DNA from 4 places in the Pseudarthrobacter sp. BRE9 genome. Region 1 is predicted to be linked to each of the others. Evidence: riboswitches for the same ligand, from Rfam matches in the RefSeq annotation. Region 1 holds a riboswitch; each other region holds the start of a gene.
What was found. Region 1 has a riboswitch for S-adenosylmethionine ahead of Q9R31_RS16940 (cobalamin-independent methionine synthase II family protein). Riboswitches for the same ligand answer to the same signal wherever they lie in the genome.
Positions count from the first base shown of each region.

Region 2: linked by a shared signal. The riboswitch ahead of Q9R31_RS12815 (bifunctional o-acetylhomoserine/o-acetylserine sulfhydrylase) and the one ahead of Q9R31_RS16940 (cobalamin-independent methionine synthase II family protein) in region 1 are both predicted to bind S-adenosylmethionine.
Region 3: linked by a shared signal. The riboswitch ahead of Q9R31_RS10655 (DUF1737 domain-containing protein) and the one ahead of Q9R31_RS16940 (cobalamin-independent methionine synthase II family protein) in region 1 are both predicted to bind S-adenosylmethionine.
Region 4: linked by a shared signal. The riboswitch ahead of Q9R31_RS00940 (aminotransferase class V-fold PLP-dependent enzyme) and the one ahead of Q9R31_RS16940 (cobalamin-independent methionine synthase II family protein) in region 1 are both predicted to bind S-adenosylmethionine.

Region 1 is NZ_JAUZUY010000010.1:97,402-102,849, reverse strand. It holds gene Q9R31_RS16960 (TrmH family RNA methyltransferase) at 1-438, shown strand, start outside; gene fbaA (class II fructose-bisphosphate aldolase) at 561-1,580, shown strand; gene Q9R31_RS16950 (DUF3151 domain-containing protein) at 1,581-2,003, shown strand; gene Q9R31_RS16945 (uracil-DNA glycosylase) at 2,090-2,722, opposite strand; gene Q9R31_RS16940 (cobalamin-independent methionine synthase II family protein) at 2,937-4,145, opposite strand; SAM riboswitch class I at 4,159-4,263, opposite strand; gene Q9R31_RS16935 (adenylosuccinate synthase) at 4,556-5,448, shown strand, end outside.
Region 2 is NZ_JAUZUY010000006.1:91,857-97,304, reverse strand. It holds gene Q9R31_RS12830 (CPBP family intramembrane glutamic endopeptidase) at 1-667, shown strand, start outside; gene Q9R31_RS12825 (DUF222 domain-containing protein) at 1,206-2,996, opposite strand; gene Q9R31_RS12820 (VOC family protein) at 3,188-3,826, opposite strand; SAM riboswitch class IV at 4,042-4,157, shown strand; gene Q9R31_RS12815 (bifunctional o-acetylhomoserine/o-acetylserine sulfhydrylase) at 4,201-5,448, shown strand, end outside.
Region 3 is NZ_JAUZUY010000004.1:188,440-193,887, reverse strand. It holds gene Q9R31_RS10665 (O-succinylhomoserine sulfhydrylase) at 1-1,063, opposite strand, end outside; gene Q9R31_RS10660 (rhodanese-like domain-containing protein) at 1,064-1,474, opposite strand; gene Q9R31_RS10655 (DUF1737 domain-containing protein) at 1,471-1,746, opposite strand; SAM riboswitch class IV at 1,760-1,875, opposite strand; gene opgC (OpgC domain-containing protein) at 2,102-4,567, shown strand; gene Q9R31_RS10645 (hypothetical protein) at 4,681-4,935, opposite strand; gene Q9R31_RS10640 (TetR/AcrR family transcriptional regulator C-terminal domain-containing protein) at 5,159-5,448, shown strand, end outside.
Region 4 is NZ_JAUZUY010000001.1:203,062-208,509, reverse strand. It holds gene Q9R31_RS00945 (class I SAM-dependent methyltransferase) at 1-504, opposite strand, end outside; gene Q9R31_RS00940 (aminotransferase class V-fold PLP-dependent enzyme) at 608-2,026, opposite strand; SAM riboswitch class IV at 2,064-2,177, opposite strand; gene hisN (histidinol-phosphatase) at 2,330-3,142, opposite strand; gene Q9R31_RS00930 (ribosome small subunit-dependent GTPase A) at 3,187-4,302, opposite strand; gene aroA (3-phosphoshikimate 1-carboxyvinyltransferase) at 4,286-5,448, opposite strand, start outside.

The DNA of each region.
Region 1 (5,448 bases):
ATTGAGAACTGGCAGCACGACCTGAACATCGGCACGGTGGTGCGCACCGCCAACGCATTCCTTGCCAAAGAGGTGCACATTATCGGCCGGCGGCGGTGGAACCGGCGCGGTGCCATGGTCACCGACCGCTACCAGCACGTCCGCCACCACCCCACCATCGAGGACTTCGTCCAGTGGGCCAAGGGGGAGGGGCTGGCGATCATCGGGATCGACATCTTCCCGGATTCGGTTCCCCTGGAGACGTACGAACTGCCGCGCGATTGCGTGCTGGTTTTCGGGCAGGAAGGCCCTGGGCTGACCCCGGAAGTCCACCAGGCAGCCGTCGCCACCTTGTCCATCGAGCAGTTCGGCTCCACCCGGTCCATCAACGCCGCCTCCGCAGCCGCCATCGCCATGCACGCCTGGATCCGCCGCCACGTCTTCAACCAGCACGTCTGAGTGTTACCGGGCGGTGACCCGAAACACCCTCGGCGTCCCGGAATGGCTAGGATGGTGCCTAGCCGTAAGCGGTCTACTTGAGGGTCTTCCACCCACAGACGAAACTCAGCAGAGGAGCCAGCATGCCCATTGCAACCCCAGAGATCTACTCCGAAATGATCGACCGCGCGAAGGCGGGCGGCTTCGCATACCCGGCCGTGAACGTCACGTCCTCGCAGACGCTCAACGCAGCGCTCCGCGGTTTCGCCGAGGCGGAGTCCGACGGCATCGTCCAGGTTTCCACCGGCGGCGCCGCCTACTGGTCCGGCGCATCCACCAAGGACATGGTTGCCGGTTCCCTGGGCTTCGCAGCCTTCGCCCGCGAAGTCGCCAAGAACTACGGCGTCAACGTCGCCCTGCACACGGACCACTGCCCCAAGGACAAGCTGGACGGCTTCGTCCTGCCCCTGCTGGAAGCTTCCGAAGCTGAGGTCAAGGCCGGCCGCAACCCGCTGTTCAACTCCCACATGTGGGACGGATCGGCAGAGACCCTGCAGGAGAACCTGCGCATCGCACGCGAACTGCTGGCCCGCACTGCTGCCGCCAAGATGATCCTCGAAGTTGAAATCGGCACCGTCGGCGGCGAGGAAGACGGCGTTGAGAACGCCATCAACGACAAGCTGTACACCACAGTGGAGGATGCCCTGGCCACCATCGACGCCCTCGGCTCCGGCGAGAACGGCCGCTACATCACGGCCCTGACCTTCGGCAACGTGCACGGCGTCTACAAGCCCGGCGGCGTCAAGCTCCGCCCGGAGATCCTCAAGGACATCCAGGCCCAGGTCGGCGCCAAGATCGGCAAGGAGAACCCGTTCGACCTCGTGTTCCACGGCGGATCGGGCTCCTCGGACCAGGAGATCGCGGACGCCGTCTCCTACGGCACCATCAAGATGAACATCGACACCGACACCCAGTACGCCTACACGCGTCCCGTGGCGGACCACATGTTCAGGAACTACGACGGCGTCCTGAAAGTGGACGGCGAAGTGGGCAACAAGAAGACCTACGACCCCCGCGTCTGGGGCGCCTCCGCCGAAGCCGGCCTGGCAGCCCGCGTGGTGGAAGCCACCAAGCAGCTCGGTTCGGCCGGAAAGACCTTCTAGATGTCGGACGAGTTCCGCAGGAACCTGATGGGGCCGGAGCCCACGCTCCTGCCTGCCGAAACCGAGGTGAACGGGCAGCTGGAGGCCGGCCACGAAGCCCTGGACCTGGTGGCTAAGCACCCCACGTCCTCGCTCTTGTGGGCCATCCTGGCCGAGGAGGCGTGGACGGAGGGACGCACCATCGACTCCTACGCCTACGCCCGGGTGGGTTATCACCGCGGACTGGACGCGCTGCGGCGCAACGGCTGGCGCGGCGTGGGACCCATCCCCTGGGAGCATGAGCCGAACCGCGGATTCCTGCGGGCGCTCTACTCCCTGGGCAGGGCGTCCTCGGCCATCGGTGAGGCGGACGAGCCGGAGCGGATCGAGAAGTTCCTGAACGACTCCGACCCCGCAGCGAAGGCAGCCATTGAGGGCAAGTAGAAGCCCCCAGGCTTAAAACGGCCGACGGCGGGCGGTGACTTTCGAATTGGAAGTCACCGCCCGCCGTCGCCTGTTTAAAGCGGTTGCTATGCCTTGTTCGCGATGCCTGTGCGGGCCATGGCGTCTGCATATGCGGCGCGCATGTCCTCCAGGTACTCTTCCTGGCGGGCCGGGGAACCGGCGAAAGCGCGGCCGCTCAGGGAGCGGACCTTGTAGGTCTTCAGGCCACGGCGCCACAGCAGGGGCACCTCGGTCTTCAGCAGCAGGTTGGCCAGGCGGTTGGCTTCGGTGCCGTGCGCCACGATCACCGAAGCGCGGGGGACGAGGGCCAGGAATTTCAGCAGCGGCTTAAGGCCTGCCTGGATCTGGTCCGGAGTGAACTTGCCGTTGGCAACGCCTGGGACGTGCCAGGGGTGGACGTTCCACGGCATGACGAACTCGGGGCGCAGGCCCAGCTTCCACTGGATCCCCAGCATGCGGGTGGCGGCATCCTGGTCCCCGGCCGTGATGAACCCGGACGGATCCGCTTCACCAATGTTGGAGTACAGGCTGATGATGCGGGTCTCCTCCACGTCGTGCATGGGGTCCACGTAGGGCACCACGGTTCCGGACTTGGCCTCCTGCAGGGAATCGCACAGTTCGTTGACGGCGGCAACGCTGGGTTCGTAGCGGCGGCTCATGAGCTGTTCGTGGAATGTTTCGGGTGCCAGGGCTGTCATGAAGTGCTGGTTCTCCTGCGGGGATTGATATTGCTTCCATCGGTGAAAATGGGCGCACGGCGGCGCGGATCATCAACGGTGGTTAGTTGGGGTGGGCCGATTCCTGGTCGGCCTTTGCCAGTTTACCAAGCCCGGGGAAACGAAACGCCGGTCCCCGGGACCCAATAAAAATGGGGCCGGGACCGGCGTCTCGTTTCGACAGAAATGAGGGCGGTTACCAGAGGCGCTTGGAGGCGCGGTGCGCACCCTCACCGAGCGACTCCAGCTTGGCCCAGGCGATCTGCGGGTGCACCCTGCCGCCCAGGCCGCAGTCAGTGGAGGCGATGACGTTCTCCCGGCCCACGACGCCGGCAAAGCGGACAATGCGGTCCGCCACCAGGTCCGGGTGCTCCACCACGTTGGTGGCATGCGAAACCACGCCCGGGATGATCACCTTGCCCTCCGGGAGCTTGGTGTCCTCCCATACCCGCCATTCGTGTTCGTGCCGGACATTCGCCGCCTCGAAGGAATAGGCTCCGGCGTTGACCTGGAGCACCGAGTCGATGATGTCGGCGAACGGTATGTCCGTGGTGTGCGGGCCGTGCCAGGAACCCCAGCAGACGTGGAGTCGGATCTGTTCCTGCGGCAGGTCCCGGAGGGCCCAGTTGGTGGCCTCCACGCGCAGCTGGATGAACTTCAGGTAGTCCGCCAGGGACGGCTCGGGGTTGATCTGGTCCCAGCTTTCGGCCAGGGACGGATCATCGAGCTGCACTGTGAGGCCGGCGTCGATGATCGCCTTGTATTCCTCCCGCATGACGTCGGCGCAGGCGTAGACAAGTTCCTCGTCCGACGTGTAATACTCATTGGCCACCCGGGCGCATGAGCCAGGGGACAGGGACGCTACGAAGCCGTCCGACAGGCCTGCGGCGGCGAGGCCGGATTTCAGGTTCCTGATGTCCGATGCCACCAGGTCGTGGCCCGTGTAGGTCAGCGGCCCGGCGATCTTGGGCTGGGCCACGCTTTTGCGGTGGGTGAGGATGCCCGAGGCGGGATCGTTGTAGGCCTCGTTGAAGGCCTGCCGGTCCCGCCGGTCCGGGAAGGAGGTCAGGACCACGTTGCCGGGCGATGACCGGCGGACCCCGGCCTCGGCCCAGCGGTCCACGCTGGTGGGCTCCAATCCCCCCAGCCGGGCGAAGGAGTAATTCCACCACGCGCCGTAATCCACCGAGCTGGACATCGTGTGCCCGTACTCGCCGTCATTGGGGATGTCGATGCCAAGGTCCTTCTGGCGCTGCACCACGTCCACCACGGAAGCTTCGAGGAGTTCCAGGAATTCCGGGGTGACGCCGCCGGCTTCCTTGGCGGCGTTGGCTGCTATGAGCTCCGCGGTTCGGGGCAATGAGCCGGCGTGGGTCACGCGGATGTGGTCGGTGTTCAGGGACATGCTGGAATCTTCCTTTCCATCGGTCCTGGCAGTAGCACCTTCGGCCGGCAGGTGTCCTGCCGAACCGTGGTTGCTGCGGCGTCATCGAGCCAGGTCTCTCGGCCGCTCCGGATGGTTCACTCTCACCTAAATCGACGTGCGTGGAGCCGTGCAAATCTGTGCCGCTTTATGTCGGCATGGGATGGCAGGTCGGCCGTCTGCATTGCATCAGGACCGCGGCGGGCCCCAACAGTGGACAAAGTGCCTCATCGGCTAAACTTGGGTGGTAAGAGCCCCGGAACTCTTGCTTCGCCGTGCCGCCCCGCGGACCAGCGAAGACCGGTCGATTCGGGGCATTCTCATGAACGGCGCTGCACGGCCCGCCACCAGTGGCAGGACCCGGGCAGCCCGAACGAATGGGGGAGGATCCCATGCCAGCAATTGTGATCGTAGGAGCCCAGTGGGGCGACGAAGGAAAAGGCAAGGCCACCGACCTGCTCGGCGGCCGTGTTGACTACGTCGTCAAGCCCAACGGCGGCAACAACGCCGGGCACACCGTCGTCGTAGGCGGTGAAAAGTACGAACTCAAGCTGCTGCCGGCAGGCATTCTCAGCCCCAACGCTGTTCCCATCATCGGCAACGGCTGCGTGGTGAACCTCGAGGCCCTCTTCCAGGAAATCGACGGGCTCCAGGCCCGCGGCGCCGACACCTCAAAGCTGCGGGTTTCCGCCAACGCCCACCTGGTGGCCCCGTACCACCAGGTGCTGGACAAAGTGACCGAACGCTTCCTGGGCAGCCGCGCCATCGGCACCACCGGCCGCGGCATTGGCCCCGCCTACATGGACAAGGTGGCCCGGCTGGGCATCCGCGTCCAGGACGTCTTTGACGAATCGATCCTCCGCCAGAAGGTTGAAGGCTCGCTGCGCCAGAAGAACGAACTCCTGGTCAAGGTCTACAACCGCCGCAGTGTTGTGGTGGACGAGATCGTGGAGTACTTCCTGTCCTTCGCCGAGCGGCTGCGCCCGCTGGTGATCGACAGCACCCTGGTCCTGAACACCGCGCTGGATGAGGGCAAGGTGGTCCTGATGGAAGGTGGCCAGGCGACGTTCCTGGACGTGGACCATGGCACCTACCCGTTCGTGACCTCCTCCAACCCCACGGCCGGTGGTGCGTCCGTTGGCTCCGGCATCGGCCCCACCCGCATTTCGCGCTCGATCGGCATCATCAAGGCCTACACCACCCGCGTTGGCGCCGGACCGTTCCCCACCGAACTCTTCGACGAAATGGGCGTCTACCTGCAGAAGACCGGCGGCGAATTTGGCGT
Region 2 (5,448 bases), on a different contig from region 1:
CACGTCCACCCTCAACCGCTCACAGAGCACCCGCGAATACTTCGACCTCACCTATCAGCTGCTGGACATTATCTTTGCCCTGGTGCCGGTGCTGCTGGTTCTGTACTTCCTGACGGACCAACGCTTCCTGACGGACCAGCGCCAGGCAGGACCGGGTGACGCCGGCAACTCCCGCTCTGCATTCCAGAAACTCGGATTCAATTTCGCCCGGCCCGGCAAGGACCTGCTGCAGGGCATCGGACTGGCTGCGCTGATCGGCATACCCTCGCTGGGGCTTTATGCGGCCGGCCGGGCCCTCGGAATCACCACCGCCATTATCCCCAGTGCCCTGGATGCTTATTGGTGGACCGTGCCTGTCCTCATCCTGTCCGCCATCCGGCACGCCGTGCTTGAGGAAGTCATTGTGGTGGGCTATCTCCTGGACCGCTTTGGCAAGTTCGGCTGGAGCACGCCGCTGGCCATTGCGGCGAGCTCTGTGCTGCGCGGCAGCTACCACCTGTACCAGGGCTTCGGTCCCTTCATTGGCAATGCGGTGATGGGCGTGGTGTTCGCCTGGCTGTACACCCGAACCCGCCGGGTCATGCCACTGGTCATCGCCCACGCCCTGCTGGACATCGTGGCCTTCGTCGGATTCAGCCTGTTCGGCAAAGCCGTGGGGCTGGGCTAGGGCCGGTCCGGGACATCAGCCGGGGGTGGGAATCGGCTGGCTTCGAAGCGACCTGTTCACGCTGATTGCCTGTTGACCATCAGATCGCTTTCATGGATCGTGTGCACCATGAGGCTGGGGTCGCGGTTGACACTATGGTCGCTGCTGGCGGCTACGGTGCTGGCCGGACTTCTGGTTCTTGGGCGGTTATGGAGCGTCCATCAGCAAACATCGGACTGGGCTCTCTGGCCCAGGGAAATTCCTTCACGAGTGCAGTTCGCCGGCCGTGACTATGACTGTGGTCCGACTCCAGCGATTGCGCACCGCGATTTGAGCGGAATGAGCCAACAAGGCACGACAGCGGGTGGAGCCGCGATCCTTGCAGAACCTCCTTCGGGTGAAGCCAGGGCGTTCATCGTCGTGCTAACAGCCGAAGGAGCGTTTGGTTGCGGCCTGCTGGGCGGCCCTTGATTTTCCAGTGACCCCTTCCTAGGCCAGGGGCCGTCGCCTGACCGAGCCATCCCGCACTAAGGCCTGAGCCAGCGTCGGATTGATGCTGTCACATCAGCGACAGCAGCAACTGCCAGTCCGCCTGCGGGTCAGGCGGCAACACAAAGGGCATCGCGTAAAAGTCGTCCCATAGGGCATCGGTAGCACAAAGATCATCCGTCTCCAGCAGGTTCTCGCCGTCAGGTTCCTCATGTTCAGGTGCCTCCAGCAGCCACATTGGCGCCTCAGCAAGTAGCGGTTGGCAGGGTAAATCCTCCGCTGGTCCTGCGACATTCCGCCCTCCGGCATGCCCTGAGACTGCGGCAACCGATGGCGCTGTGACATTTGGTGCGGCAGTCGCCTCCGGTGCAACGGTGGATAGATTCGACGGCAAAATGCCCGGGGGCCAGTGGGTTGGTTCGGGGTCGTGATGTTCTGGTTTGTAGTGGCGGCCGGTCGGGGAAGTCCAGCCGGGCGGTCCGTTTTCCGTTGCCTTATCGGGTATCCATGGCCTGGCGTGTTTGAGCCGGTGGTGTTTGGGGCAGAGTTGTCCGAGGTTGCCGGCGCCTGTGGTGCCGCCGTGGTCCCAGGCGGTGAGGTGGTCGGTTTCGTTGTCGGAGGTGTGGTTGTTGCAGCCGGGGAAGGTGCATTTTCCGTCCCGCATCCGGATCCATTGCTTGATGGTCTCGGGGAGCCGGTAGCGTTTGCGGCCAATCTCCAACGGGGCGCCGTCGCGGGGGTCGACCAGGACCCGGTAGAACGACTCCGCCCCGTCCGCGACGAGTTTGCGGGCCATCGACGCCGGGATCGGGCCGTGACCGTCCAGTTCTGCGGGTTCGTCCGTGATGCCGAGGAGGGAGAAGACCGGGACCATGACCAGCACGTCGGCACGCGGGGTGGGGACTCGTCCAATATCACTATTGCTCCACGCAGCGCTCCCGGTACCGGAAACGCTGCCTGCACCCGTTCCCGCAGCATCACCAGTCGTCCCGGCCGCCCCACCCGCAGCGGCCTCACGCGCAGACGTTCCGGTTCCGAGGAGGAGTGATGCTGCGATGTCGGGGCGGAGTTGGGTGAGGGTGCGGGGCTCATCGGGGCCTTGGAGGCCGCGGGCGGTGGCGGTGGTGCGGTTCCAGATGGCGCAGGCGGTGTCGCCGGGGAGGTGGAGGGAGATCCAGGCCATGCCGTCGCGGTCCGGGGTGTATTCCATCCGCCGGTCCACGACGCCTTTGGCGTGGCGCTTTCCCAGTGTTTCGGGGTGGTGGCGTTCCCGCCAGCCGCGGACCTTGGTGCGGAACCGGGAGGGAACGAGTTCACCGGGGGCGGCGCCGCGGGCCGGGTTGGGGGCATCCGGGTCGAAAAAGTGGGCTACTAACGCGGCGGCACCGTCCGGGGTGAGGCCTTCGGTTTCGTCGGCAACAATCCGGGCGTGCTGCCAGGACAGGTCCCCGGCGGCCAAAGCCTCCAGGACCTGCGGCAGGGCGCACACCCGCCGGGACTGCTCCACGAACGACCCGGCAGCAGCTGAGCTGATGGTCAGGACCCCGGCGATTTCCTCCACCACTGACAGCTCCGCGAACGTCCCCTCGTGTACGGGCGCGTCCGGAGCAAGCAGTGCCTGCTGGAACCCGACGCACTCGGCAGCGTCCTGGGCTTCCACGGCCGCCAGCTGTGCCCTCAAACGGGACGAGACTTCCAGCCGGGTCAACCGGAGTTCATACCGCCGCTGCAACACATCCACATCAGCCCCAACACCAACGCCGGCAGCCATGAAAGTATCCTCAGCAGCAAGCGAATCGAGGGCGGCAACGGAGGCATGAACCCCCTCCAAAGCCACACCAACACCGCTGCTGATTCCCATGGAAACATCATCCAACGAGGCACTGACAATCAAAGTTTTGCAGAACCCCGGCCGCGGAAGGAGTCAGTTAAAAGAATTCGGCCGCCATCAGGTGGTGACGCCGTTGTCACCACCTGATGGCGGCCGAAGCAGGTCCGGGCACCGGCCCGGCGAACCCAACTCCCGGACGTGCCGGGAAAAGGGGAGGAGCGTCAGATGGTGACGGCTCCGTTGGCGGTTTCGAACGTGACCGACAGGATGCCCGGTGTTCCGTGCGGGGCGACCCATTCAACCGCAACGTCCTCAAGCGGCTTCTCCACCGGCTCACCCAGCCACTCGGTCACGCGCGAGGCGGAGCCGGCGATGGTCAGGCAGCTCATCTTAAGGTTGCTGGGGTAGGCGTTGGACGGGTGCAGCGACGGGTCACCTTCCCATTTGAGCATGTACGGAACCTGGGGATCGGCGATAAGGCCAAGGATGCCAATTTGCTTCCAGACCAGTTCCCGGCCGTCCGGGAACTTGCGGTTGCCGTTCACGGCAGCGCGGCCAAGGCGTGCCTCGAAGGGGGCGAGGTCGTCCACTTCGACGCACCAGCCCATCCAACCCCCACCGGCTGCGGAACGGGCACGCACGGCCTGTCCGAACGGTGCCTTGTCCGATGCCGGGTGGTCCAGGACCTCCACGACTTCCAAGTACTTGTGCCCGGCGAGCGGGATGATCATATTCCGGGTTCCGAACCGGGGGTGGACCCCGCCCTTCACTGCCTCAACGCCGAGGGCAGATGAAATACGTTCGGTAGTGGCCGCGAGGCCATCAGTTTCACAGGCGTAAGAGACGTGATCCATGCGCATGGCAACATCTTGGCACTTTGTGATCCGGCTCTCAGCTAAGGGTACCCTTACTGGAAACCTGGCCCGTAAAAAGGGCTGGAAACGCACGCAATGGGGACGGCAGCGGCGGCCCCGGATGAGCGTCGGGCGGCCACCCGTGGCACCCCGAAGGCGCTGGAAGACCTTGTTCGTCACAATGCTGTCCGAGGTGAGCACCGGTTCCTAGACTGGGCGCAGGTCATGAGCGCCAGCGTCAAGCCCCGGCTCGCTGGCCGGCAACCCTCCATCCGCGGTGGGGTGCCCCGGGTGAGGACCTGGCTGTCCGGCAAGAGCCGGAAAGCAAGCGCGGCCCGTACTGCTCCACGCATGCCGGGCCCATGTCAAAGGAGATTTGGATGTCCAACGGATGGTCCTTCGAAACCCGCCAGATCCATGCAGGCCAGGAAGTGGACAGTGCCACAGGAGCCCGTGCACTGCCGATTTACCAGACCACGTCCTTCGTGTTCCCCAGCGCCGAAAGCGCAGCCAACCGTTTTGCCCTGGCCGAACTTGCGCCGATCTACACCAGGATCGGCAACCCGACCCAGGACGCGGTCGAACAGCGGATCGCCAGCCTTGAGGGAGGCCTGGCCGCACTGTTGCTGAGCTCCGGGCAGGCCGCCGAGACCTTCGCGGTCCTGAACATTGCGGAGGCCGGGGACCACATTGTGGCCAGCCCCAGCCTTTACGGCGGAACCTACAACCTCTTCGCGCACACACTGAAGAAGTTCGGCATATCGGTCACCTTCGTGGACGATCCCGACAACCTGGACCAGTGGCGCAACGCCGTCCAGCCGAACACCAAGCTCTTCTTCGGTGAAGTGGTGTCCAATCCCCGCCAGGACGTCCTGGATATTGAGGGGATCTCCGAGGTGGCCCACCGGGCAGGCGTGCCACTGATCGTGGACAACACCCTGTCCACTCCCTACCTGATCCGCCCGTTGGAGTGGGGCGCTGACATTGTGATCCACTCGGCCACCAAATACCTGGGCGGCCACGGTGCGGCCATCGCCGGCGTCATCGTGGACTCCGGCAAATTCGACTTCGGTAAAGACCCGGAAAAGTTCCCCGGCTTCAACACCCCGGACCCCACGTACAACGGCCTGGTCTATGCCCGCGACCTTGGTGCCGATGGTGCGCTGGGCGCCAACCTCTCCTACATCCTCAAAGCCCGCGTCCAGCTGCTGCGCGACCTCGGCTCAGCCGTGTCCCCCTTCAACGCGTTCTTGATCTCCCAGGGACTGGAAACGCTGAGCCTGCGCGTGGAACGCCATGTCGCCAACGCCACGGAAGTGGCTCGCTGGCTGGAAGGAAGGGACGACGTCGAATCCGTCGCCTACGCGGGGCTGCCGTCCAGCCCCTGGTACGAACGTGGCCGCAAGTACGGGCCCAAGGGGACAGGCGCCGTCGTGGCTTTCACCCTGGCCGGCGGAGCCGAGGCGGGCAAGCGCTTCGTCGACGCCCTGGAACTGCACTCCCACGTGGCCAACATCGGCGACGTCCGCTCCCTGGTCATCCACCCGGCGTCGACCACCCACAGCCAGCTCTCACCCGAGCAGCAAGCGGTGGCAGGGGTAAATCCGGGACTGGTCCGGCTGTCCGTG
Region 3 (5,448 bases), on a different contig from region 1:
GCGTGATCAGGGATTTGGAATCGCCCAGGTTGTTGGAGATGTCGATGATACGCAGCCCGTCCAGCAGTGCGAACGCCGCTTCCTTGCCGGAGCGCCCACCGGAGGGGGCGAGCTCAAGCGTGAGGACAGTACCGCCGGCACTCATCTGCCTTGCGGCCAGCCCGTACTGCGGGTGGGACTTGAGCAGCGGATACTTCACCCAACTCACGGCAGGCTGTTCCTCCAGCCACTCCGCGAGCCGCAGCGCGGTAGCTGAGGAATGCTGCACGCGCAGGCTCATGGTCTCCAGGCCCTTGGTCAGGACCCAGGCGTTGAAGGCGGAAAGTGCGGGCCCGGTATGGCGCATCAGCTGCTTCACGGGGCCGTCAATGAACTCCTTGGTGCCCAGGATGGCCCCGCCCATCACGCGGCCCTGCCCGTCGATGTGCTTGGTGCCGGAGTAGACAATGACGTCCGCGCCCAAGTCCCCGCAGCGCTGCAGCAGGGGAGTGGCAAAGACATTGTCGGCCACAACCTTGGCTCCGGCGGCATGCGCCAGCTCGCTGACCGCCGCGATGTCCACGATCTCCTGCATCGGGTTGGACGGGGACTCGAAGAAGACGGCGGCGGTGGGTTTCGAGAGGGCTTCGCGCCACTGGTCCAGGTCCGGGCCATCCACGAAGACCGTTTCCACGCCCCACCGCGGCAGGATCTCGTTGAGGATCACAAAGCACGAACCGAACAGCGAACGGGCGGCCACCACCCGGTCGCCGGCAGCCAGCAAGGCACCCAGCGCGGTGAACACCGCGGACATGCCCGACGCCGTCGCGAAGCACGCTTCGGTGCCTTCCAGCAGCCTGAGCCGCTCCTGGAACGTGGCCACGGACGGGTTGCCGTAGCGGGAGTACACAAAGCGCTCGTCTTCGCCGGTGAAGGCGCGTTCAGCCGCTGCGGCGGATTCGTAGACGAAGCCGGAGTTCAGGAAGACGGCCTCGGACGTTTCCTGGAAGTTGGTGCGGTCCAGGCCGCCGCGGACAGCCTGGGTGTCGGGGTTCCAGCCGGGGGCGTCTTGGTTGAAAGTCACTTAGTTCTTTCCGAGGTTGGTGGGCAGGCCACGGTTCTTCCAGCCATTGACGGTGCGTTCGCCGTAGCGGTCCGGTTCGCCTTCAAAGCCCTCCAGCACGTTGTAGGACGTGAAGCCGGCCTGCGTGGCGGCGGTGGCAGCCGCAACCGAACGGTGGCCCGACCGGCACAGGAACACCAGTTCGGCGGAGGGGTCCTCCGGCGCCTGCTCCCTGAGGTCCTTCAGGAAGTCCGGGTTGGGGATGCCGCCAGGGAAGGTCCACTGGATGAAGAGTGGGTCGTTGTCCGTGGCCCTGGTGTCCGGCATGCCGATGTGGGCCCATTCGCCCTCGGTCCGGACGTCTACCAGGATGGCGCCCTGCTGCAGCTTCTCCCAGGCTTCCTGGGGCGTGAGGTCTCCTGCGTAGCTCATGCGTGGCCCTCGCCGTCGAACTCGCCCTCAAACTCGGCGTCCAGCTCGTCCACCGCAGACGCTACCGCTGCGTCAGCCGAGGCGATCGCGGCCGGAAGGACCAATGCCTGCGCCACAATCACGCTGGTGCCGTTGAAGGTGGCCGCCGGGCTGCCGTGCAGCACATAGCCCTCCGCCAGCGCAGCCGAGATCCGCTCGCAGAATGCGCGGTCGTCCGGGCCCGTAATCAGGCGGTAGGACAATTTTTCGTCAGGGGCAGGTGCGTCAGACACGACGGATCTCCTTCTTTCACGCTTGCAGCTCGAATCGGTCGATATGCCGAGTATTCACCTGAGGCACCCCGCCGCGAAAGGGAGGGTTGCCGACCGGCCAGTCAGGGCTTCACACCGGTACTCATTACTCCCCAAAAACGTAACACCTGCCGCGCCGGGCCGCACCGCCGCCGTCGTCATGTTCCGTAATTGAGCCGTGGTGAAGGAAGGCGCCGCGTCGAAGAAAGGTACGACGGCGGACATCACCGCAGGTGGGCGGCCCGCCACGCGTGGTCAGCGGCCGCCGGGCCGATACAGTTCTTACCGGGGCGCCGTCGGCGCCATCAGGGCAATGAGTACCGGGGGTCTTGTCAGCATGCGGGCAGTCACATCGCACCACCACGCCGCAACCCGCCGGAACCGTCTACGGTCCATCCGCGCGTTTCTGGCCGCGGCCCTCATCGCGCTCCTGGCCCTGGCGGCCGCTGGTCCGGCGCATGCGGCGGAGGCTCCACCGGAGAAGGGAAAGCCCTGGCTGGGTGCGGTGCTCGAGTGGGGCGAGGACACCGCCGCAGGCTTCAGCGGCCGGCTTGGCGCCGGCCCGGCCGTGTTCGGCCACGACATCACCATGCCCTACCGGGATTCGGAACGGAATGACATCGGCGGCTTCCTTCAGCAGGCCGCTGCCGAAGGCACCCACGCCCTGCTCACGGTGAAGCCATCCGTGCCCCTGGCCCAGCTCGGCGCCCCGGAGGCAGAAGCCTTCGCAACACAGGTGCGGGACCTTACCTCCGGGTTCAAGGGGCAGCTGCTGATCCGGTTCGCGCCGGACATGAACGCAAGCTGGGTGGCATGGGGCCAACAGCCTGCCTCGTACCGTCAGGCCTTCCAATCGGTTGCGGCAGCGTTCAAGAAGTACGACGGCGGCCGGGCCGCCATGGTGTGGGCCCCTTACCTGGGCAAGGACTACCCCTTTGACCGCAACCGGGATGCGCCGCAGCCCGGAAGCGAAGGCTTTTCGCTCCTGGACACGAACGGCGACGGGGCCTGGAACGGAAGCGACAGCGCGTACGCCCCGTACTACCCGGGCGACGACGCCGTGGACTGGGTGGCGCTGACTGCCTATCACGATGACACCGCCGGTGGCGCCGCCGTCAACACCCTGCCGCGGCCCGGTGAGCTCCAGGAAATGCTGACGGCCTCGGGCAGCGAAAACTTCTACGGCACCTACTCCGAGGGGCACCGGAAGCCTTTCCTCCTCCAGACCTCGGCTTTCTACAGCCCTGCGTCCGGGGGCGCCTCCGAGGCGGACATCAAGGTGGGGTGGTGGGACCAGGCGGTGGCAACTGCCACTTCCCCCGCATTCGACCGGACGGCCGCGGTGGTCTGGGACGAGCGCACCAGCACCAGGGATACCGGAGTGGCAAGCATCAGCTGGTTGCTCACTGGAAAACCGGATGTTGCCAAAGCGGCCCTGGACAGGCTGAAGGCATCGCCGCTTGTCACCGGCCCCGTCACCGACGTGGGCTCCGCCAGCCCGTACGTCCGGGCCAACACCCTCTCCGGGGTTGCGCCGTGGACTGTTGCTGCGGCCATGGTCATCCTGCTTGTGGCCCTGTGGCAGATTCCCCGCCGGTACAGCGCCGCCACGGGGTGGAGCTACCAGGATCCCTCCACCCGGGATTCCCGCGTGGATCTGCTGCGCGGAATGGCCATCGTCTTCGTGGTGGTGAACCACCTGGGCATGGCCTCGCTGTTCCAGCTGCTCACGCAGGAGGCTGTGGGCTTCGTGTCCGGCGCCGAACTGTTCGTCCTGTTCTCCGGCCTGGTGGTGGGCATGGTCTACGGGCCCAAGGCCAAGGAGGACTTCGGCCGGGTGGTGGACCTGACCACCCGCCGCGCAGGCAAGCTCTACCTGACGGCACTGGCCGTGCTGATCGGCGTCTTCCTCCTGTCCCTGCTCCCGTTCTTCAACACCGAGGCCCTGACCACCTTCGTGGACCAGGGAACCGGCGGCGCCGGGCATACTGGAGCCGGCCGGAGCTACGACCTGTACGCGGGCATGTCATCGCTGTTCCAGTTCCCCGTCCCACCCCAGGTGCTGCCGGCCATCGTGCTGCTGCAGTTCGGGCCCTGGCAGTTCAATGTCATGGGACTCTATGTGGTGCTTTTGCTGGCCAGCCCGCTGATCCTCGCGGCGTTGAACCGCGGCAAGGCCATCTGGGTGCTGGTTGCGACGCTCCTCGTGTACGCAGTCGGGACCGTGACCAGGTTCCGGATCATGCCATCGCAGTTCGAGGATTCCTTCCCGTTGCTGGTGTGGCAGGTGCTGTTCGTGCTCGGGCTGGTTGCGGGTTACTACCGGCGCAGCATCACGGAGTGGCTGTCCGCGCACACTTGGGTGGTGGTTGCCTGCACTACCGCCGCCTTCGCGCTGGCTTTCCTGTCCTGGGGCAACCCGTACCTGGCCAACAACTATGACGTCCGCCTGGCGCTTCTGCCGGATGCGTCCTACCGGGCCATGTATGACGCATTCTTCGGCCGGACATATCTTGCCCCGGGGCGACTGCTCAACGTCCTGGCCCTGGTGGTGGCTGCCTACGCGTTCCTCAGTACCTACTGGAAGCCGGTGGAGCGGGCACTGGGATGGTTCCTGGTCCCGCTAGGCAGGGCAACGCTCTACGTGTTCATCATGCACGTGGTCCTGATCGCCGTCGTGGCCAATATTCCGGCGCTGCAGCAGCAAAGCATCTTCCTCAACACCGCGGCCTACGCCGTGGTCCTGGCCCTGCTCTGGGTGATGGTCCGCACCAGGTTCCTGTTCCGGATCATCCCTACCTAGCCCCGGCGCTTCCACACCAATGCGGGCATGAAAAATGCTGCGGCACGGGCGTGCCACAGCATTTGAACATGTGCCACTGGTTGCCCGGTGGCCTCTTATGAGCCGGGTGGGTCTTAGACCAGGCCCGGGTAGCTGGTCAGGATGTAGTCCGCGGCGGCAGGACCCTTCATGCGAAGCCCATTGCGGCGCGGGGAGATCCGGTGCTTCATGGCTGACCAGAAGCTGGACTCGGTGCCCGGTGGCTGCTGGTTGATAACGCACCAGCTGGTGTAGAGCCCGTAGAGGCGGTCGCCGTCCAGGCTGGTACCTGAGGCTTGGTCGGGGTAGGTGGCTTCCTTGAGAAAAATATCGAACTGCGAATGTGCCATGATGGCTCCCCTTCGCTAAGTGCTCGGCGCCGCCGTTCGGCTACAGCAGCAAAACCCGATGCCCTGCACGCGGCCATCGGATTTATAGGTTGAGTCCCCTCGAACTGCAGTGGGCCTCAGCGTTGTCAGCGCCTGTCTACGCTGTAGACTTTACCCGTAGACTACAAGTGACGCAACCGTCTCGATTTATTCGGGACGCCACCTCCACAGCTAGGACAACATCATGAATGCCCCGCGTGCTTCAGGGCGCACACCTGCCAAGGCAAGGTTGAGCAGGGAAACGGTGCTGGCCAAGGCACTCGAACTGGTTGACGCGGAAGGGCTGGACGCGTTGACCATGCGGCGCCTGGGGCAGGAGCTTGGCCGGGACCCCATGAGTCTCTACCGCTACGCCGAGAACCGCGCCGCACTGCTGGACGGGGTTTCTGAGCTGGTCCTTGACCAGCTCCCGATTCATCCGGAAGACCCGGACTGGAAAGCCCAGCTGCGGAACATCGCCCATGATCTGCGGAT
Region 4 (5,448 bases), on a different contig from region 1:
CGGCCGGTACACGTCGCCTGCGTGCATGATCCGGGAGAGCCGGTGCACCCAGGGAACGGAAGTGTCCAGCTGGTTCCACACCAGGCCCAGGGTTCCGTGCGGGCGCAGGACGCGGGCCAGTTCGGTGCTTGCCGCCAGGGCGTCGCACCAGTGCCACGCCTGGGCAACGGTGGCGACGTCGAAGCCGGCGTCGGGCAGGCCTGTCACCTCGGCAGTCCCCGGCACTGCCGTGGCAGCCGGGTAGTGTTCCGTGAGCTGGGCGAGCATGTCCGCGGAGGGGTCCACAGCGGTGACCTCGAGCCCCATCTCCAGCAGCAACGCGGTGAACTTTCCGGTACCTGCGCCCACGTCGAGGGCATCCCGGGCATTGGCCGGCACCAGCCACCGGGCTGACTCTTCGGGGTAGCCGGGCCGGACGCGCTGGTAGTGCCGGCCGCCGTCCTGGAAGCTCTGCCCGAGCTCCCTGCGCCGTCCGTGATCAAGCTTGGGGCCACCCCGGATCACGCGTGGCCTCCTTCAGTCAACATCCTGCGGTACCTTTCGAATTTACCGCATCCACCCTGGCCGAAGGATCCATGGCTGAACCAGCCCCTGGCCGGTCAGGTGGTCAGTCGTCGATGCAGGGCGCTGCGCCGGCCGTACCGGGCGTGTTGGGCGCCCAGTGCGGGTAGGTGCGGGAGTCGTTGGCAGGAACCCAGCGGCCCGCGTCCACCACGTAGTCCCAGCCCAGCCCGCTGCTCCGCAGGGCGCGGATGCCGGCCAGCAGGCGTTCGGCATCCTCCAGGCGTGAACCGACGCCGAAGCTGGCGCGGAGGGAACCGGAGGGCAGGCCCAGTCGCTTGAGCAGGGGATGGGCGCAGAAGCGCCCGTCGCGCAGGCCCACGCCATGCTCTGCGGAGAGGTATGCCGCCACCAGTCCTGCGTCGTATCCCTCGACGGAGAAGTTGACCACCCCGATGGTGTCCGTTTCGGGGTTGGTGTCCTTGAAGATCTGGTGGACGGTGACGCCGTCGATCTCCTGCAGGCCATCCACCAGGAAGGAACGGATGGCGGACTCGTGGGCGTGCCAGCGTTCCGGGTCCAGTCCGGCAATGACCTGGGTGGCGCGGGCCAGGGTGGCGGCTCCCAGGACGTTCGGCGAGCCCCCCTCATGGCGGGCCGGGCCGGTGGCCCAGCTGACGCCGTCGAGCCTGGCTTCCTTGACCGCACCGCCGCCGGCGAGGTGCGGGACGCCCGCGTCCAGCCAGTCCGGTCGCCCCACTAGGACGCCGGCACCGAAGGGCGCGTACAGCTTGTGGCCGGAGAAGGCGAGATAGTCGACGCCGTCGGCGCTGATGTCCACGCGGCGGTGCGGGGCGAGCTGGGCGGCATCCACCACGATCCGTGCGCCATGTTCATGGGCCAGCGCGGCCAGGGCCCGGATGGGCAGGATCTCGCCGGTGACGTTGGAGGCACCCGTGACCGCGAGCAGGCTGACACCGCCCTGTGCAAGTTCGGCCCGAAGAGCCTCGAGGGTGCCGGTGATGGTGTCGGCGGCGACGATGCTGCGGTGCGGGACGCCCTGCCACGGCAGCAGGTTGGCATGGTGTTCGATGTCCAGGTAGAGCACTTCGCCGTCGTGGCGGCCATCGGTTACCGGCAGGCAACCGGCCAGCAGGTTCAGGGAATCCGTGGTGTTGCGGGTGAAGATGACCGAATCATCCGCGCGGCCGCCCACGAAGTCCCTGACGATGCTGCGCGCGTTCTCGTACACCGAGGTGCTGATCTGGGAGGCGTACCCTGCTCCGCGGTGGACGCTCGCGTAGTAGGGGAGGATCTCGTTCAGGTAGGCGGAGACCACGGACAGCGCTGGGGCGGAGGCGCCGTAATCGAGGTTGGCGTACCGCACGTGGCCGCCCGAAATCAGGGGTGCCTGGATTTCGGCGCCGGTGACGGCAGCGAGCGGACGGCCGGCAGCGGCACGGCGTTCGTCGGGAACAGCAGCTTCGGCAATAACGGGCTTGGGGGAGACGGTGGCAGTTGTCACAGAGACCTCACTTGATGACAGGACTCCGCCATGGGGGAATCCGCGCTTGCCGCATCCGCTCCGGACCGGCCTGGTCGTCACCCGGGGCACCCCACCGCGAATGGAGGGTTGCCGGCCAGCAAACCGGGGTTTTGCGCTGGCACTCGTGACCTGCCTAAAAGCGTAGGACATGGGGCGGCCAGGATTGAAGCCGCGGCGATTATTAAGTGCTTTGTTACGCGGCGCCGAATAAACGACGCCGGACACCTCCACAGGAGGGTGTCCGGCGTCGCATTATTCGATTTTTCCTGGAAGGCGCGTCAGTTACAGCAGATCATCCAGGTACGGGTTGAGGCGGTGAAGAACCTCCGAATGCAGGATTGAGTTCGTGGCCAGGGCGTTTCCGCCGAACGGGCCGTCCTCTCCTTCCAGCGAGGTGAACCGGCCGCCGGCCTCCACGACGATTGGCACCAGGGCAGCCATGTCGTAGAGATTGAGCTCCGGTTCGCAGGCAATGTCCACCGAACCCTCGGCCACCATGCAGTACGACCAGAAATCGCCGTACGCCCGGGTCCGCCACACGTCCTCGGTCAGTCCCAGGAACTCGTCCAGGTTTCCGCGTTCCTTCCACCCGCCCAGGCTGGAGTAGGAGAGGGAGGCATCGGACAGCTTTGCCACGTTGGAGACGCGGAGCCGGGTGGCGGCGGCCAGGGACCTGCCCATGTAGGCTCCCATGCCTTTCGCCGCCCACCAGCGCTTGCCAAGGGCCGGGGCGCTGACCACGCCCACCACGGGCTCACCCTCGTCCACGAGGGCGATCAGGGTGGCCCATACCGGGACGCCGCGGACAAAGTTCTTGGTCCCGTCGATGGGATCGATGATCCAGCGCCGCGAACCGTGGCCGGTGCTGCCGAATTCCTCGCCCAGGACGGCATCGCGGGGGCGCGAACGGGAGAGCTGGCCGCGGATGGCTTCCTCGGCGGCCTTGTCCGCGTCGGTGACCGGCGTCAGGTCCGGCTTGGTCTCAACGTGGAGGTCCAGGGCCTTGAAGCGGCTCATGGTCTGGTCATCCACGGAGTCGGCCAGGACATGGGCCAGGCGCAGGTCATCGTTGTAGCTCGAAGCGGGTTGGATCATGGTTCCAAACTACCGTCTGCGGACGGTTCTGCCGGGAGAACGCGTCAGTTGACGCTGCCGAGCTCCTTGGTTTCCTGCGCTTCCATCCTCGGATCCGCGCCCAGGAGCCGCCGCAGGGACGACAGCCGGGCCGGGCCGGTGGGGCCTGCATGTCCGCCCGCCACCCAGTCGTCAAGGCCGCAATTGACCGCGGTCGCAGTGTGCTTGCAGCCCCGTTCGCAGTTCTCGATGCCGGGGGAGAGGTCAGGGAAGGAGCGCAGGATCCGGTCCGGATCCACGTGCGCCAGGCCAAAGGAACGGATACCTGGCGTATCGATGATCCAGCTGCCCGGCGGGGCGTCCGCCAGCCGCAAGGCAAGGGCAGAGGACGACGTGTGGCGGCCGCGGCCGGTCACGGCATTCACTCCGCCGGTGGCCCGTTCCGCGCCGGTCAGCGCGTTCACCATGGTGGACTTTCCGACGCCGGAGTGCCCGAGCATCACGGTGACCTTGCCGTCAAGGTGGTCCCGGAGGGCAGCCACTGCCGCCCTGTCCAGCCGCGCGGACAGGCCGTCATCGGAGCGGGCGTCGATTCCCGATGCCTGCGAATCCGCGGTCCGGCTGATGATCACCGGGAAGTCCAGGTGCGTGTAGTTGGACAGCAGTTCCGCGGGGTCTTTGACGTCGGCTTTGGTGACCAGCAGGATGGGCTCGATCCCGGCGTCGTAGGCGGCCACGAGCGCGCGATCGATGAACCCAGTCCGGGGTTCTGGATTGGCGGCCGCCACGACGATCACCAGCTGGTCGGCATTCGCCACCACCGCGCGCTCAATGGGGTCGGTATCGTCCGCGCTGCGGCGCAGGAGGGTGCGGCGGTCCTGGATCTTCACCAGCCGGGCCAGAGTGTCCGGTGCGCCGGATACGTCCCCCACCAGTGAGACGAAATCGCCGGCAACCACGGGCGAGCGTCGAAGTTCGCGGGCACGCGCCGCGATGACAACGCGCTCGTTGTCCGAGTCCTCGTCCACCACGGCGGTGTACCGGCCGCGGTCCACGGTGATGATCCGTCCGGTCACGGCGTCGTCGTGGCTGGGGCGGTCCTTGGTGCGCGGCCGGGAGCCCTTCTTGCTGGGACGGATCCGAACGTCCGATTCGTCCCAGGAATCAGTGCTTCGCGCCACTGCCGCGCCCTTCCGGTCCAACTGCGGACCCGGTTCCCTGGGCCAGCATGCCGGCCCACAGCTGGGGGAAATCCGGCATGGTCTTGGCGGTGGTCGCGATATCCTCCACCTGGACGCCCTCGACGGCGAGGCCCAGGATTGCGCCGGCCGTGGCCATGCGGTGGTCCGCGTAGCTGTGGACGACGCCGGCGTGCAGCGGGGCGGGCCGGATCACCAGGCCGTCGCTGGTTTCCTCGGCGTCGCCGCCGAGCCGGTTGATCTCCGCCACCAGGGCTGCGAGCCTGTCCGTCTCGTGTCCCCTCAGGTGGGCGATTCCGCTGAGCTGCGAAGGTCCCGATGCCAGGGCACACAGGGCTGCGACCGTTGGAGCCAGTTCGCTGGTGTCTGCGAAGTCGCCACCCTTGATCTCCGGGCCGCCGGTGACGGTCAGGACGCCGTCGGCCAAGGTGACAGTGGCGCCCATGCTGGCCAGGATTCCGCGCCACAGGTCCCCCACCTGCTGGGTTGCAGCCGGCCAGTTGGGAATCCGCACCGTGCCCCGCGAGGCCAGCGCCGCCGCCAGGAATGGCCCGGCGTTGGAAAGGTCCTGTTCGATCCGCTGGTCGAAGGCGCGGATGGGTCCCGGCGCCACCACCCAATGGTTGGGGACGGAGTCGTCCACTGATACGCCGGCACCGCGCAGGACGGCCACCGTCATGTTGATGTGGTCCAGGCTGGGTACCGGCTTGCCTACGTGTTCCAGGTGCAGGCCCTCGTCGAACCTTGCCCCCACCAGGAGGAGGGCGGAAACGAACTGTGAGGAGGCGCTCGCGTCGATCACCAGGTGGCCGCCGCGGACTGCGCCGCTGCCTTCCACCACGAAGGGGAGCGACGACGGCGCGCTGCCGTCTTCAGCGGAAACGGCCACGCCCAGGGCCTTGAGAGCCTCGATGATGGTTCCCATGGGGCGCTTCCGGGCGTGGGGGTCGCCGTCGAACACGCTGGCTCCGTTGCGGAGCGCCGCCAGCGGCGGGACAAACCGCATGACAGTGCCGGCAAGTCCGCAGTCGATCCTGGTCCGGGAAGCCGGTGCTGCCGCCGGCAGCGGAACCACCTCCAGGTCCGGCCCAAAGGCACCGTCCCCCGGCACTTCGGTGATGACGGCAC